3 regions of the Pantoea sp. Ep11b genome follow, and region 2 is predicted to be linked to each of the others. Evidence: predicted binding sites of a transcription regulator. Region 2 holds the regulator's gene; each other region holds the start of a gene.
What was found. The regulator CRP, encoded in region 2, controls carbon source genes, mostly activating them, when cyclic AMP is high. The targets are predictions, from matches to a motif close to ATGTGANNNNNNTCACAT.
Positions count from the first base shown of each region.

Region 1 (4,994 bases), 340 kb from region 2:
CTAGCAGAGTTGGCCGGAAAAGCCAGACGAAGCGGCTGCATTTAGCGTTTTACAGCATGTACTTTTGCCCCGATTTTCATGTACATTGATGGGCAACTTTTTCCTTGTTTTGCCCGCTAACTCATTAATAACAATAAGTTAAGGTGCGAAGCATTAATCCGACCTGGAGTAGAAAATGCCCTCTCGTAAAGAGCTTGCCAACGCCGTTCGTGCGTTAAGTATGGATGCAGTACAGAAAGCGAAGTCGGGACATCCGGGTGCCCCGATGGGTATGGCGGACATCGCTGAAGTCCTCTGGCGCGGCTATCTGAACCACAACCCAACGAACCCGCAGTGGGCTGACCGCGACCGTTTCGTGCTCTCTAACGGTCACGGCTCAATGCTGATCTACAGCCTGCTGCACCTGACCGGCTACGATCTGCCGATGAGCGAGCTGGAAAACTTCCGCCAGCTGCACTCAAAAACTCCAGGTCATCCGGAATATGGCTACACCGCAGGCGTGGAAACCACCACCGGCCCGCTGGGGCAGGGCATTGCTAACGCCGTTGGCTTCGCGATTGCTGAGCGCACACTGGCAGCCCAGTTCAACCGTCCGGGTCATGATATCGTAGACCACAACACCTATGTCTTCATGGGCGATGGCTGCATGATGGAAGGCATCTCTCACGAAGTCTGCTCGCTGGCGGGAACCCTGAAGCTGGGCAAGCTGGTGGCCTTCTATGATGACAACGGTATCTCTATCGACGGTCACATTGATGGCTGGTTCACTGATGACACCGCGAAGCGCTTTGAAGCGTACGGCTGGCATGTGATCCGTGGCATCGATGGCCACGATGCAGACGCGATTGCTAAAGCGATCGACGAAGCGAAAAGCGTCAGCGACAAGCCTTCACTGCTGATGTGCAAAACCGTGATCGGCTTCGGTTCACCGAACAAAGCGGGCACCCACGACTCTCACGGCGCGCCGCTGGGCGATGACGAAGTAGCACTGACCCGCAAACAGCTGGGCTGGAACCACGCACCGTTTGTGATCCCTTCTGAAATCTACGCTGAGTGGGACGCGAAAGAAGCGGGTCAGGCGAAAGAGTCTGCCTGGAATGAGAAATTTGCTGCCTATGCGCAGGCGCATCCGGAGCTGGCGGCTGAGTTCACACGTCGCGTCAGCAACGAGCTGCCGGCGAACTGGCAGGAAGAGTCACAGAAATTTGTTGAGCAGCTGCAGGCCAACCCGGCGAAGATTGCCAGCCGTAAGGCCTCACAGAACGCCATTGAAGCCTTTGGTAAAATTCTGCCAGAGTACCTGGGTGGCTCAGCCGATCTGGCGCCAAGTAACCTGACCATCTGGTCCGGCTCTAAGCCGATCAATGAAGATGCGGCCGGTAACTACATCCATTACGGCGTGCGCGAGTTCGGTATGACCGCCATCGCCAATGGCCTGGCGCTGCACGGCGGCTTCCTGCCTTACACCGCAACCTTCCTGATGTTTGTGGAGTATGCGCGTAACGCCGCGCGTATGGCGGCCCTGATGAAGATCCGTCAGATCATGGTCTACACCCATGACTCCATTGGTCTGGGCGAAGATGGCCCGACGCATCAGCCGGTTGAGCAGATGGCGAGCCTGCGCACCACGCCAAACATGAGCCTGTGGCGTCCTTGCGACCAGGTGGAGTCTGCGGTGGCGTGGAAATATGCTATTGAGCGTAAAGATGGCCCGACGGCGCTGATCTTCTCCCGTCAGAACCTGGCGCAGCAGGAACGTGATGCTGCACAGCTGGCGAACGTCGCGCGCGGCGGCTACGTGCTGAAAACCTGTGAAGGTACGCCGGAGCTGATCCTGATCGCTACCGGTTCAGAAGTGGAACTGGCAGTAGGCGCCTGGGATAAACTGACCAGCGAAGGCCGTAAAGTGCGCGTGGTCTCCATGCCATCGACCGATGCTTTCGACAAGCAGAGCGAAGAGTACCGTGAATCTGTGCTGCCGAAAGCGGTCAGCGCACGCGTTGCTATTGAAGCGGGCATCGCAGATTACTGGTTCAAATACACCGGCCTGAACGGCGCGATTGTGGGCATGACCAGCTTTGGCGAATCTGCTCCTGCGGATCAGCTGTTTGAACTGTTTGGCTTTACCGTCGACAACGTGGTCGCGAAAGCGAAGGCGCTGCTGGCGTAAAAACGCGGCCAGGCGGCGCTTCACCCGCCTGGCAGTAAAACTCGGGGACGATCTTTTCGTCCCTTTTTCCTCTTTTATTCCTGCAGTAATAACTGATTTTTGCCCGTTTTTGTGATGCAGATCCAAATTTAAGCAGGCAGATTGATCACAGTCATTCCCGTTATTCCTTCCTTCTATTATTGTAGCTGAACCGTTTCAGTCGCCGGGCAGATCGCCCTGGTTTCGGACAATGCCGGGTAAGAATCTCCTGTACAAAATGCAGTGAAACGCTCAGGCTAACGGCACGTTTTTTTCAGTCTGACGTGGCAGGAGAGAAATGACGGTACGGGTAGCGATAAATGGTTTTGGCCGGATTGGACGCAACGTCCTGCGCGCGCTCTATGAAACGGGCCGGCGGGCGGAAATCACCGTGGTCGCCATCAACGAACTGGCAGAAGCCACCGGTATGGCGCACCTGCTGAAATATGACACCAGCCACGGCCGTTTTGCTTTCGATGTACGCCAGGAGCGCGATATGCTCTGTGTCGGGGGCGACACCCTGCGCATTCTGCACCGCGCCGCCATTGCCGATCTTCCCTGGCGCGAACTGGATGTGGATATAGTGCTGGACTGCACGGGCGTCTACGGCTCGCGCGCTGATGGCGAAGCGCATCTGCAGGCGGGGGCGAAGAAGATACTCTTCTCGCATCCCGGCGGCCATGACCTCGACGCGACCGTCGTGTATGGCGTGAACCAGCAGGATCTGACGGCCAGCGACCGCATCGTCTCCAACGCCTCCTGTACCACCAACTGCATTATTCCGGTGATCAAACTGCTGGATGACGCATTTGGCATCGAGTCCGGCACCGTCACCACGATCCACTCCGCGATGCACGATCAGCAGGTGATCGACGCCTATCACAGCGATCTGCGTCGCACCCGCGCCGCCAGTCAGTCGATCATTCCGGTCGATACGCGTCTGGCGGCCGGAATCACCCGCATTTTTCCGAAATTCAACGATCGCTTTGAGGCGATAGCCGTGCGTGTGCCGACCATTAACGTCACGGCCATCGATCTCAGCGTCTCTGTGCGCCAGGCCGTGAAGGCGTGTGAGGTGAACACCCTGCTGCAAAGCGCAGCAGAGGGGGCATTTCGTGGTATAGTTGACTATACGGAATTACCGTTAGTCTCAGTCGATTTTAACCATGATCCGCACAGTGCCATTGTGGATGGAACACAAACGCGGGTCAGTGGTCAACACCTTATCAAGACCCTGGTCTGGTGTGACAACGAATGGGGCTTCGCTAACCGGATGCTCGACACGACGTTAGCGATGGCCGCAAGTGGTTTCAGGTAAGACGCGGTTTGCGTCTGGCAAAACTTATGAGAATCAACGAGAGGATTCACCATGTCTGTAATTAAGATGACCGATCTGGATCTGGCTGGCAAACGCGTGCTGATCCGTGCCGATCTGAACGTACCTGTTAAAGAAGGTAAAGTGACGTCTGATGCACGTATCCGTGCTTCACTGCCAACCATTGAAGCGGCGTTGAAACAGGGCGCGAAAGTAATGGTTACCTCTCACCTGGGTCGTCCGACCGAAGGTGAATACAACGAAGAGTTCTCACTGCTGCCGGTAGTTAACTACCTGAAAGAGAAGCTGAACGGCACCACCGTGACGCTGGCTAAAGATTACCTCGACGGCGTTGACGTCGGCGCTGGCGAGCTGGTCGTTCTGGAAAACGTTCGCTTCAACAAAGGCGAAAAGAAAGACGACGAAGCGCTGTCTAAAAAATATGCTGCCCTGTGTGACGTGTTTGTGATGGATGCCTTTGGTACCGCGCACCGCGCACAAGCCTCTACCCACGGCGTCGGCAAATTTGCCCCTGTCGCCTGTGCAGGCCCGCTGCTCTCTGCTGAGCTGGAAGCGCTGGGTAAAGTAATGAGCAACCCTGAGCGTCCGCTGGTTGCGGTCGTCGGTGGCTCTAAAGTCTCTACAAAATTTGACGTGCTGCAGTCGCTGGTGAAAATCGCGGACACCGTGATTGTCGGCGGCGGCATCGCTAACACCTTCGTGGCTATCGACAACAAGGTCGGTAAATCACTCTATGAGCCAGACTTCGTGGAAGCGGCTAAAGGCCTGCGCGACCAGTATGGTATCCCGGTTCCGGTTGACTCCCGCGTCGGCACGGAATTCTCTGAAACTGCCCCTTCAACCGTGAAAAAGGTTTCGGAAGTGGCGGATAACGAAGAGATTATGGACTTTGGTGATGAAACCGCACAGGCGATGGCTGCGATCCTGAAGGATGCTAAAACCATCCTGTGGAACGGCCCGGTAGGCGTGTTTGAGTTCCCTAACTTCCGTAAAGGCACCGAGATCGTGGCTAATGCCATTGCAGACAGCGACGCGTTCTCTGTAGCAGGCGGCGGCGATACCTTAGCGGCTATCGATCTGTTCGGCATTGAAGACAAAATTTCCTACATCTCGACCGGCGGCGGCGCATTCCTGGAGTTCGTGGAAGGCAAAAAACTGCCGGCCGTTGCCATGCTGGAAGAGCGTGCGAAGCAGTAATCCTTTGGGGGCGATGCCTGACGGCATCGCCTGAAGTCTTGCCCGACTGGGCGTTTAAATCGACGTTCCTTAAGGGGAACAACGGTCACGAAACAGGACACAATCATGTCTAAAATTTTTGATTTCGTAAAACCCGGCGTTGTCACTGGTGATGACGTACAGAAGATCTTCAAAGTTGCAAAAGAGAACAAATTCGCACTGCCAGCCGTAAACTGCGTCGGCACCGACTCCATCAATGCGGCACTCGAAGCTGCAGCGAAAGTGAAAGCGCCA
Region 1 is NZ_CP160631.1:3,616,435-3,621,428, reverse strand. It holds gene tkt (transketolase) at 176-2,170, shown strand; gene epd (erythrose-4-phosphate dehydrogenase) at 2,487-3,506, shown strand; gene pgk (phosphoglycerate kinase) at 3,558-4,721, shown strand; gene fbaA (class II fructose-bisphosphate aldolase) at 4,827-4,994, shown strand, end outside.
Region 1: the regulator CRP is predicted to act here: its motif matches at 2,280-2,297, upstream of epd (erythrose-4-phosphate dehydrogenase).

Region 2 (4,994 bases):
CAGCCTGGCGTTTCGCAAAATCTTTCAGCAGCTTGATCTTCATGCGGCGGAGCTGGAGGGCGACAGCTTTCACCGCTTTACCCGTCCTGAGATGGATATGGCGATTCGTAAAGCGCGCGATTTAGGACGCCACGTCAGCTACTTCGGCCCCGAAGCCAATGACTTTGGCCTGCTGGAGCAGAGCTTTAAAGAGTATGGCTATAGCGGACAGGGGCAGTCGCGCAAATATCTGCACACTTACGATGAGGCGGTGCCGTGGAATCAGGTGCCAGGCACCTTTACGCCGTGGCAGCCGCTGCCGCAGAACACCGATATTCTCTTCTATGAAGGGCTGCATGGCGGTGTGGTAACGGCGCAGCACAATGTGGCGGAGCAGGTTGATCTGCTGGTTGGCGTGGTCCCGATTGTAAACCTGGAGTGGATCCAGAAGCTGGTGCGCGACACCGGCGAGCGCGGCCACTCCCGTGAAGCGGTGATGGACTCGGTGGTCCGGTCGATGGAGGATTACATCAACTTCATCACGCCCCAGTTCTCCCGCACCCATATCAACTTTCAGCGTGTCCCGACCGTAGATACCTCCAACCCGTTCGCTGCCCGTGCCATCCCATCGCTGGATGAGAGTTTTGTGGTGATTCATTTCCAGGCGCTGGAGGATATCGACTTCCCCTATCTGCTGGCGATGCTGCAGGGCTCCTTTATCTCGCACATCAATACCCTGGTGGTGCCGGGCGGCAAAATGGGTCTGGCGATGGAGTTAATTATGGGCCCGCTGGTGAAGCGGCTGATGCAAGGCAAACGGATAGAGTAAGGGACGGCATGCGCAGGCTTCAGGAAGGTCGCTACAGGCAAAACCCGGACACAAAGGATCTGACAGCAGCCCATAAGCTCAACACGCAGGGAACCGGATCAGAAGAGGAAAGCGTCCCCCGCCAGGGACAGCGCGGGACGAGCGGTCAGGGACTGGCTCAGGCGACCTTCTGATCTGACCCGGTTCTCTGTGCAGGCACGGTCTTACAACAGCGTGCCGGCAACGTTAAAAATCCTGCGGCTATTACAGTTCAATCACTTCGTAGCTGTGGGTAATCGTTACGCCTTTACCCAGCATGATGGCGACCGAGCAATATTTTTCCGCCGAAAGATCGACGGCGCGTGAGACCGCTTTATCCTGGAGTGCTTTGCCACTGACGATAAAATGCAGGTTGATGTGCGTAAAGATTCGCGGCGCCTCTTCACGACGTTCTGAGGTCAGTTTTACTTCACAATCAGCCACATCGTTGCGGCCTTTTTGCAGAATTGATACCACGTCGATTGCGCTGCATCCGCCCGCCGCCATCAGCACCATCTCCATTGGGCTGGGCGCTTTATCCCCTGAATTGCCATCCATCAGGATCTGATGGCCCGATGAGGATTCTCCGAGGAATGTCAGCCCTTCTACCCATTTCACTCTTGCCTGCATGATTTTTGCTCCGGAATATGCTGTTTTGTCGTCAGAGTACGCTTTCCCCTGGTAAACAGCAATCCGGAGAAATCCGCCCGTAGCTGAAGCGAGACAACAGAAGACAGTCGGCTTAAGCTGTGCTACAAACAGTGCTGAAAATATTTTTCGTCACCCGATGACGAAGCCGGGAAGAATGATGCGCACTGCGCCTGATGCGGCCCGAATAATTTCCTGAAATGGAAAACGCTTGAAGCTTTCACCGCCTGACAGGGAAAACTGCCCCCTGTGTTTTGGGCACGATTACAACAGAGGATAATAGCGAATGGTTCTCGGCAAACCGCAAACAGACCCTACACTCGAATGGTTCCTGTCCCATTGCCATATTCACAAGTATCCATCCAAAAGTACGCTGATTCATCAAGGTGAAAAAGCCGAAACGCTTTACTACATCGTGAAAGGTTCCGTTGCGGTTCTGATTAAAGATGAAGAAGGCAAGGAGATGATTCTTTCCTACCTGAATCAGGGTGATTTTATTGGTGAGCTTGGCCTGTTTGAAGAAGGCCAGGAGCGCAGCGCCTGGGTACGTGCGAAAAGCGCATGTGAAGTGGCAGAGATTTCTTATAAGAAGTTCCGTCAGCTGATCCAGGTTAACCCTGATATCCTGATGCGACTCTCGTCGCAGATGGCGCGTCGCCTGCAGGTCACGTCTGAAAAAGTGGGTAATCTCGCTTTCCTTGACGTGACCGGGCGCATTGCACAGACCCTGCTTAACCTGGCGAAACAGCCAGATGCCATGACGCATCCCGACGGCATGCAAATTAAAATCACTCGTCAGGAAATTGGCCAGATTGTTGGTTGTTCACGCGAAACCGTGGGCCGTATTCTGAAGATGCTGGAAGATCAGAACCTGATCTCCGCACACGGCAAAACCATCGTCGTTTACGGCACCCGCTGATTCCTGTCACCCACGGCGTGATGGCAACATCACGCCGTTATTGTTTGTGCTGAGCCGATGTGGCGTCGAATAATCTACCACCCTGAAGTGAACTACGCCCTGCGGCAAACGCTGGTGCTCTGCCTGCCGGTGGCGCTGGGCTGGCTGGCGGGCGACCTGCAAAAAGGCCTGCTCTTCTCGCTGGTGCCCGCCTGCTGCAATATCGCTGGTCTGGATACCCCGCATAAACGCTTCTTCAAACGCCTGATCGTGGGCGGCAGCCTGTTTGCCCTCGGCAGCTTCCTGATCCAGTGGCTCACCCTGCAGGCGGTGCCGCTGCCGCTGATCCTGTTCGCCATGTCGCTGTTGCTCGGAGTAACCGGAGAGATCAGTCCACTGCATGGCCGTCTGCTGCCCGGCACCCTTATCGCCGCCATCTTTACCCTGAGCCTGGTGGGTCGCATGCCGATCTATGTTCCGCCCCTGCTCTATATCGGCGGCACGCTCTGGTATGGGCTGTTTAACTGGTTCTGGTTCTGGCTGTGGAAAGAGCAGCCGATGCGCGAGAGCCTGAGTCTGATCTACCGCGAACTGGCTAACTACTGCGACGCCAAATATACCCTGCTGACACAGCTGACCGATCCGGAGAAGGCCCTGCCGCCGCTGCTGGCTCGCCAGCAGAAAGTGGTCGACCTGATCAACACCTGTTATCAGCAGATGCATATGCTGTCGGCCAGCCGCGACCACAGTCATAAGCGGCTGACGCGCGCCTTTCAGGTGGCGCTGGATCTGCAGGAGCATATCTCAGTCAGCCTGCATCGGCCGGAAGAGGTGCAGAAGCTGGTGGAGCAGAGCCACGCCGAAGCGGTGATCCGCTGGAATGCCAAAACTATCTCGGCCCGGCTGCGGGTGCTGGCGGATAATATTCTTTATCACCAGTTACCCGAACGCTTTGCGATGGACAAGCAGCTCGGCGCGCTGGAGAAAATCACCTGGCAGCATCCCGACAACCCGGTCGGGCACTTCTGCCTCTATCACTTCAACCGGATTGCCCGGGTCCTGCGCACGCAGAAACCGCTCTATCAGCGCGACCTGATGGCCGACCGCCAGCGCCGCCTGCCGCTGCTGCCTGCCCTGCGCAACTATCTCTCCCTGCGCTCCTCGGCGCTGCGCACCGCCGGTCGTTTTGCGGTCATGCTGATGCTGGGCAGCGCACTGGCGCTGTTCTTCAACATTCCCAAGCCCTACTGGATCCTGATGACCATCATGTTCGTCAGCCAGAACGGCTACAGCGCCACCCGTGTCCGCATCCAGCACCGGGCGCTGGGCACGTTTGCCGGGCTGGTGATCGCGGCCGCTACGCTGCGCCTGGCGGTGCCGGAGTCACTGGTGCTGCTGATCATGCTGGCGATTACCTTTATCAGCTATCGCTTTACCCGTCAGTTTTATGGCTGGTCGATGATTGGCTTCACGGTGACTGCCGTTTATTCGCTGCAGCTGCTGTCGCTGAACGGCGCACAGTTTCTGCTGCCGCGCCTGATGGATACGCTGATGGGCTGTCTGATCGCTTTTGGCGGAATGCTCTGGCTCTGGCCGCAGTGGCAGAGCGGCTTACTGCGGCAGAACGCGCATGATGCGCTGGAAACCTATCAGGATGCGCTGCGTCTGCTGCTGGGCGATGAGCAATCACCCGACAAACTCGCCTACCAGCGCGTGCAGGTGAATCAGGCGCACAATGCACTGTTCAACTCCCTGAATCAGGCGATGCAGGAGCCGGCATTCAACGCCCAGTATCTGAAAGATATGCGGCTCTGGGTAACGCACAGCCAGTTTATCGTCGAGCACATTAATGCGATGACGATTCTGGCGCGCGAACACACCATGCTCACGGCCTCGCTGGCCCAGCGCTATCTGCAATCCTGTGAAATCGCGCTGCAGCGGTGTCAGCAGCGGCTGGAATATGATGGGGCAAGCTCACAGGTTAATCTGCTGGATGAGCTGGAGAATATCAGTGAGGGGCCGGTGACGGTCGTGGAGCAGCATGTGCGGCGCATTCTCGATCATCTGAGCGTAATGCACACTATCTCTTCACTGGCGTGGAGCCAGCGACCGCAACATGGCCGCTGGCTGATCCGTCATTTACGGAAAAGCTGATTCAGCCGTTGAGCACCCTGCCGACCGCCGTGGCGAAGCGATGCATGCCCTCTTCGATGTCAGCCGGTTCAATGATCAGCGACGGCGCGAAACGCATTACGTCAGTCCCGGCGACCAGCACCATCACCCCTTCTGCCGCAGCGGCATTCAGGATGTCGCGCGATTTACCGGCATGCTGAGGCTTCAGCGCCGCACCAATCAGCAGGCCTTTGCCGCGGATATCGCTGAACAGATCATACTTCGCGTCAATCGCCTGCAGCGCCGTCACAAAGTGCTGACGACGCGCTTCCACGCCCGCCAGCACCGCCGGGGTGTTGATGATATCCAGCGCGGTTTCGGCGATGGCGCAGGCCAGGGGATTCCCGCCATAGGTGGTACCATGCACGCCCGGTGCCATCGTCGAGGCGATCTCATTGGTGGTCAGCATGGCGCTGACCGGGAAGCCGCCGCCCAGCGCTTTGGCAGAGG
Region 2 is NZ_CP160631.1:52,147-57,140, forward strand. It holds gene AB1748_RS00365 (phosphoribulokinase) at 1-808, shown strand, start outside; gene AB1748_RS00370 (OsmC family protein) at 1,052-1,456, opposite strand; gene crp (cAMP-activated global transcriptional regulator CRP) at 1,761-2,393, shown strand; gene AB1748_RS00380 (YccS/YhfK family putative transporter) at 2,451-4,526, shown strand; gene AB1748_RS00385 (aspartate aminotransferase family protein) at 4,528-4,994, opposite strand, start outside.

Region 3 (4,994 bases), 180 kb from region 2:
CAGCGCCGTGACGCTGATCGGGATGGCGCTATTCTGCATCCACTTCGCTGGTACGTCGTGCTGGGGGCTGATCCACGCCAACGTCACCGCCCGTATGACCGCGTCGGTCGGCAGCATCCAGAACTTCGCCAGCTTTATCTTCGCCTCGTTCGCACCGGTGATCACCGGCTGGGTGCTTGACACCACCCAATCCTTCAGCCTGGCGCTGATGATTTGCGCCTGCGTGACGCTGGTGGGCGCACTCGCCTACCTGCTGCTGGTGCGCCAGCCGATTACCGACGGCGAATAATCGCCGCTGACGGCGCGGCGCTACGTCAGCGCCGTCAGGGTCACGCCATATTTCGCCCCGTAGCGTTTAATCCCGGCCATCACCTTCTCCGTGCTGAGCGGCGGCGGCGGTGGCAACAGCGCGGCCCGTTCACGCAGCGCCGAGTCGAAGCGGGAGAAGGTCGCGAAATCACGCGGGAACCGCTCTTCATCCACTCCGATAAAGACCCCCTCGTCGCGGGCATGGGCGAGCAGCGCCCGCCAGCGGTCGATCTCCGCCAGCCCGATGCTCTCCGTGCCGTGAGAAAAGAGCATCATGTCGATATTGCGGAACGGTGGCTGTTTTTCGAGGAAACGTTGCAGCGCCGCGGCGGAAGGTTCAGTGCAGAACACCAGCCAGAACGGGATCGCCTGCTGCTGCTGCGTACACCACGGGTCCATCAACAGGAAGCTGTCCACCGTCAGCCGGGTCGGTAAAATGCCTGCCGCCAGATACCAGTCGCGGTAGATCTCCGCTACCACATAACTCATCGCTTCCGGGTCGTCGTAACGGATCTCCATCAACGTCCAGCTCTGCGCCGCCGCCAGTTTTTTCAGCGGCGAGATGAGGTAGCCATCCAGTCCCCACTCCGCTTCCGGTACATGATCGGTGATGGCGGGCGGCGTCCAGCGTTCCCGGTCAACGCCGTAACGCGCCAGATATTCCGCCACTCTCGGCCCGCCCTGCAGATACTCTTTTTCGCTGGCGCCGCCCAGCGCGCCAAACTGGAAGAACGAGCGATCGCTGGTGCGCGTCACCGGCCACTGACGGGTGCAGTGATTGATAAACAGCGTTGACCCGGCAGGCAGGCTGCCCATCAGAAACTCGTTGAAGGCCAGCGGCAGGTCGCGCAATTTCAGCCGGAAATAGCGCATCTGGTCCAGCATCAGGCGATCCTGATTCGGGTCGTGCATATGGTGAACGGCCAGGCGCGGCCAGGCGGCCAGCAGGGCAGCGGCAATCTCTTTGCCCTGCTCAAAACTCGCCATTGCATCATCGGGATCGCTGCCGGTCGCCCGGACCGGACAGAGAAAGGTCTGCGGCAGCCAGGGGACGCCCATCGCCGACGCCAGATGCACCAGCGCCCCGTTCGACGAACCGATAAAGGCTGCCGGATACGCCTGCTGCGGGTACTCACTCACCATCCACTCGGCGATCCCTTCCACATCCAGTTCGCCCGCCTGACGCAGGCTGATCCCCTCCGCCAGGCCGCCCAGCGCATAGCCCCACTCGCGTAGCCCGGTGGGCAGCCGGTTCAGCGAAGGCAGCAGGCGGTCCAGCGTCGGTGACTGGCTGGGACTGGTAAAAGGACGATCGTGAAGCGCGTTGGCCAGCGCCAGCAGCATGGCGGCCGCAGAGTCAAAACGGGCAATGCCTTTAGGCGGTTTACTCATGCTGATTCTCCTGCTGGATCCGCGCCAGGAAGGGGCGGATGGCGTTGCAGAAACTCCACGGATAGACGTAGTGCAACGTGTGGGTGCCGTCGCGCAGCGTCAGACGTTCACTGCGCGGCATCAGTGCGGCCAGTTCATCCAGCCAGCGCGCCGGACAGATCGGATCGCGTGAGCCGCGCAGCAGCAGCGTGGGGGCGCTGATGTAGGTAAGGCGATGCTCAATATGATCCCGTATCATAGCGCGCATTGTGCCAAAGGCACGCCACAGCCCCGCTTTTGCATAATCGATGCGGGCCAGCGGCCCCGGCGGCCGGCGCGTTTCCAGCCGGCTATTACGCCAGCTACGCCAGAGCTGGCGCGGCAGGCTGCGGGCGTGACGATCGACCGTCGGCCCCTGCAGCACCAGCCCCGCCACCGCCTGCGGATGTTTTACCGCCAGCGCCGCCAGAATCTGGCAGCCAGACGAATTACCGATCCAGATGGCACGCTGAAAGCCGTTGTGCTGCAGCCAGAGCCAGAGCACATCGGCCTGCTGATCCACCGACATTATCGGGGCTGAGGCTGGCAGCGCACTGGCCCCGAAACCCGGCAGATCCGGCACCAGTACGTGATAGTCGCGAGCCAGCGCCAGTGCCAGCGGCTCCATAGCCCGGCCCGACATCACCAGACCATGAATCAGCACCACCGGCAGGCCCTGATCGTCGTTTGGCGTGACGCGGGTAAACATGCGCCAGTCGCCCACCTGCTGGAAGTAACCGGCCAGTCCGGCATGATGACTGCGCGGCGACACCGGCGGCGTCTGCTTCAGCGCCTGCCAGCGTTTCATGCCCCACAGCGTCGCCGCCACACCCAATCCCACGCCTGCCACAATCGCTGCCTGTTTTCGTCGATGCTTCTGGATCATCCGCTGCTCCTGATTTGGGGAGAATAATTCAGTGTAGGACGGTATCAGGCCGGAGGCGGGTTAATGGTGAGATGGTGAACTATTTGGACGGCGTGTCAGTCCCACAGGAGAGAGCGTGATGGGTATTAAACACTGGTAAGCAGAAGCGTTGGTGTCGGTGGCTTCAGGTAATTACAACTTCAGACGATGAAAATCTGCAATGAGCGATAAGCGGACATCGTGCTTTCTCATAACGATCACCGCAAAAAGCAAAAACTTCGTTCATCCTTTCTGACAGCTAAAACATGATAATAAGCGTGGCAGCAGCAGACCGGATGCCCACGGGGCACAAACAGGCAGATCTAAACAGCGGGAAGTAAAAAGCGGAAGGTGATAATCACCGGTCTGTCCCTGACCGCGATTATCGAGGGTTTCCTGCGGGGTGTTTAGTTCATGGCACCCGGCGGGACGTGTCTGAACGTCTCAACATAAGCGCGGAACACGTATTTAAATATGCGTTTCATGCAGCACCTGATTCAAATTTCGTTGAAGATATACTGAAAAAGTATAGCTGCTGCGCGTTTTAACAGCAAATAAATTTGAACCAGATCACAAAATTGCCACTTTGGCGCGGGCGCCTCAGGCTATATAGCCGAGGTGCTCTAACAGGATGGTAGAGCCGATAGCGATCAGCACCACGCCGCCCAGCACCTCCGCCCATTTGCCCAGAACCGGACCGATGAAGCGTCCCACCAGCACCCCGGTCGTCGCCATCACGGTAGTCGCGGCGCCGATGGTCAGTGCGGTGGTAATGATGTTCACCTGCAGGAAGGCCAGGCCGACGCCGACAGCCAGCGCATCCAGGCTGGTCGCGACAGCGGTGGTCGCCAGCACCATAAAGCCGTGGCTTTGCGGGGCTTCGCAGGGCTCTGCAACGGCAGTCTGCCGTAAACCTTCCAGCATCATACGCCCACCAAGGAACGCCAGCAGGCTGAAGGCCACCCAGTGATCCCACGCCATAATGTAACGGCTGGCGGCCAGGCCAAGCGCCCAGCCAATCAGCGGAGTCAGCGCTTCAATAGAGCCGAAAATCAGACCGGTACGCAGTGCTTCCTTAAAACCGGGACGATGCAGAGTCGCACCTTTGCCCAGGGCAGCAGCAAACGCGTCCATCGACATGCCAAGCGCAAGAATCAGAGTAGCAATAAAGGTCATGATTTATTCACCTGGGGCGAAAAAGCGGCAATTCACGCTAAATTCACCACACAAAGTGTTCAGTTATGAAAAAGTGGGCGCAGTCTACCATGCAAACCGGAAGATAAAAAGACAGTAAAATCATGGATTTAAGTATAGCAAAGGCTATAACTCTTATCATTCGCTATATATGCCGCTAAGTCGATGGCAGCAAAGCCTTTTCTGATCTTCCTCCGCCTGCTGTGACCCGCCTGTGGCGCTGATCCGCTACGCCGCCATTGAACCGCGCCGACGATTGCCGGAAAATGCCGGGCTGATAAATATGGGATACCGGTTATGAATAACCCTTTTGAGACGTTGATCGTGCCGGGTGGCATTTTGCTGCTGGGCTTTCTTTCGGCACTGCTGCTGCCTGCGCCCGCTTTCAGCCTGGCGGTGGCACAGCATCTGTTGCAGCTGTTCCATCTGCAGGATCTGAATCAGCTCTACACGGTAGTGTTTTGCGTCTGGTTTTTACTGCTCGGGGCACTGGAGTTTTTTGTGATCCGTTTTGTCTGGCGTCGCTGGTTCAGGGTCTGATGACCCGGGTATCGACCAGCGTCCTGAGCCGTCCGGCGCTGCGCGCTTAACCCTCTAGCAACAGTTTCTCCACCTGGCAGCAGACCCGCAACGCGCTGTCGGGTCTGCTATGCCGCACTCGCGCGACGCTCAATGGAACAAGATCGCCAGTCCGGACATCGCGACCGGGATGATGAACGCCCGAAACGGCATGGCGATAAGTCTGAAAAAGCGCCCTGCCAGCGCGACGCCGTCATAAGTGAAACCGATGCGTGCATTGCTTTACACGCATTTTCAGACTCACAAAAATGTAACATTGTTTTTACACAACCAGCCGATCGGCACCCTCTGCGCCTATTCCCGTTATTCCTTTTTGCATAATAAATCGCTAAATTTCAGCGAATTAAATAATTCCGCACGGTTAGCACGCATACAGGCGTTGCACCAGCATGGGGCTTTTCCGCAACATAGTTTTTCAGTTAACCTACTGACTTAACGATAAAAAATCGCTAATACACCATTGCGCGTGATGATTAATTCTTATGCTGAATCATTTCTGCATTTAAAAAATAAACAAATGTTTAATTCAGATGCGAGAATGTTATATTCAGATGACAAAGCATAACGTGCAGTTAACGCGTTATCACCGCTTTAACCT
Region 3 is NZ_CP160631.1:228,785-233,778, forward strand. It holds gene AB1748_RS01165 (MFS transporter) at 1-289, shown strand, start outside; gene AB1748_RS01170 (hypothetical protein) at 310-1,701, opposite strand; gene AB1748_RS01175 (alpha/beta fold hydrolase) at 1,694-2,605, opposite strand; gene azuC (stress response protein AzuC) at 3,031-3,108, opposite strand; gene mntP (manganese efflux pump MntP) at 3,224-3,799, opposite strand; gene AB1748_RS01190 (DUF1158 domain-containing protein) at 4,115-4,357, shown strand.
Region 3: the regulator CRP is predicted to act here: its motif matches at 3,182-3,199, upstream of azuC (stress response protein AzuC).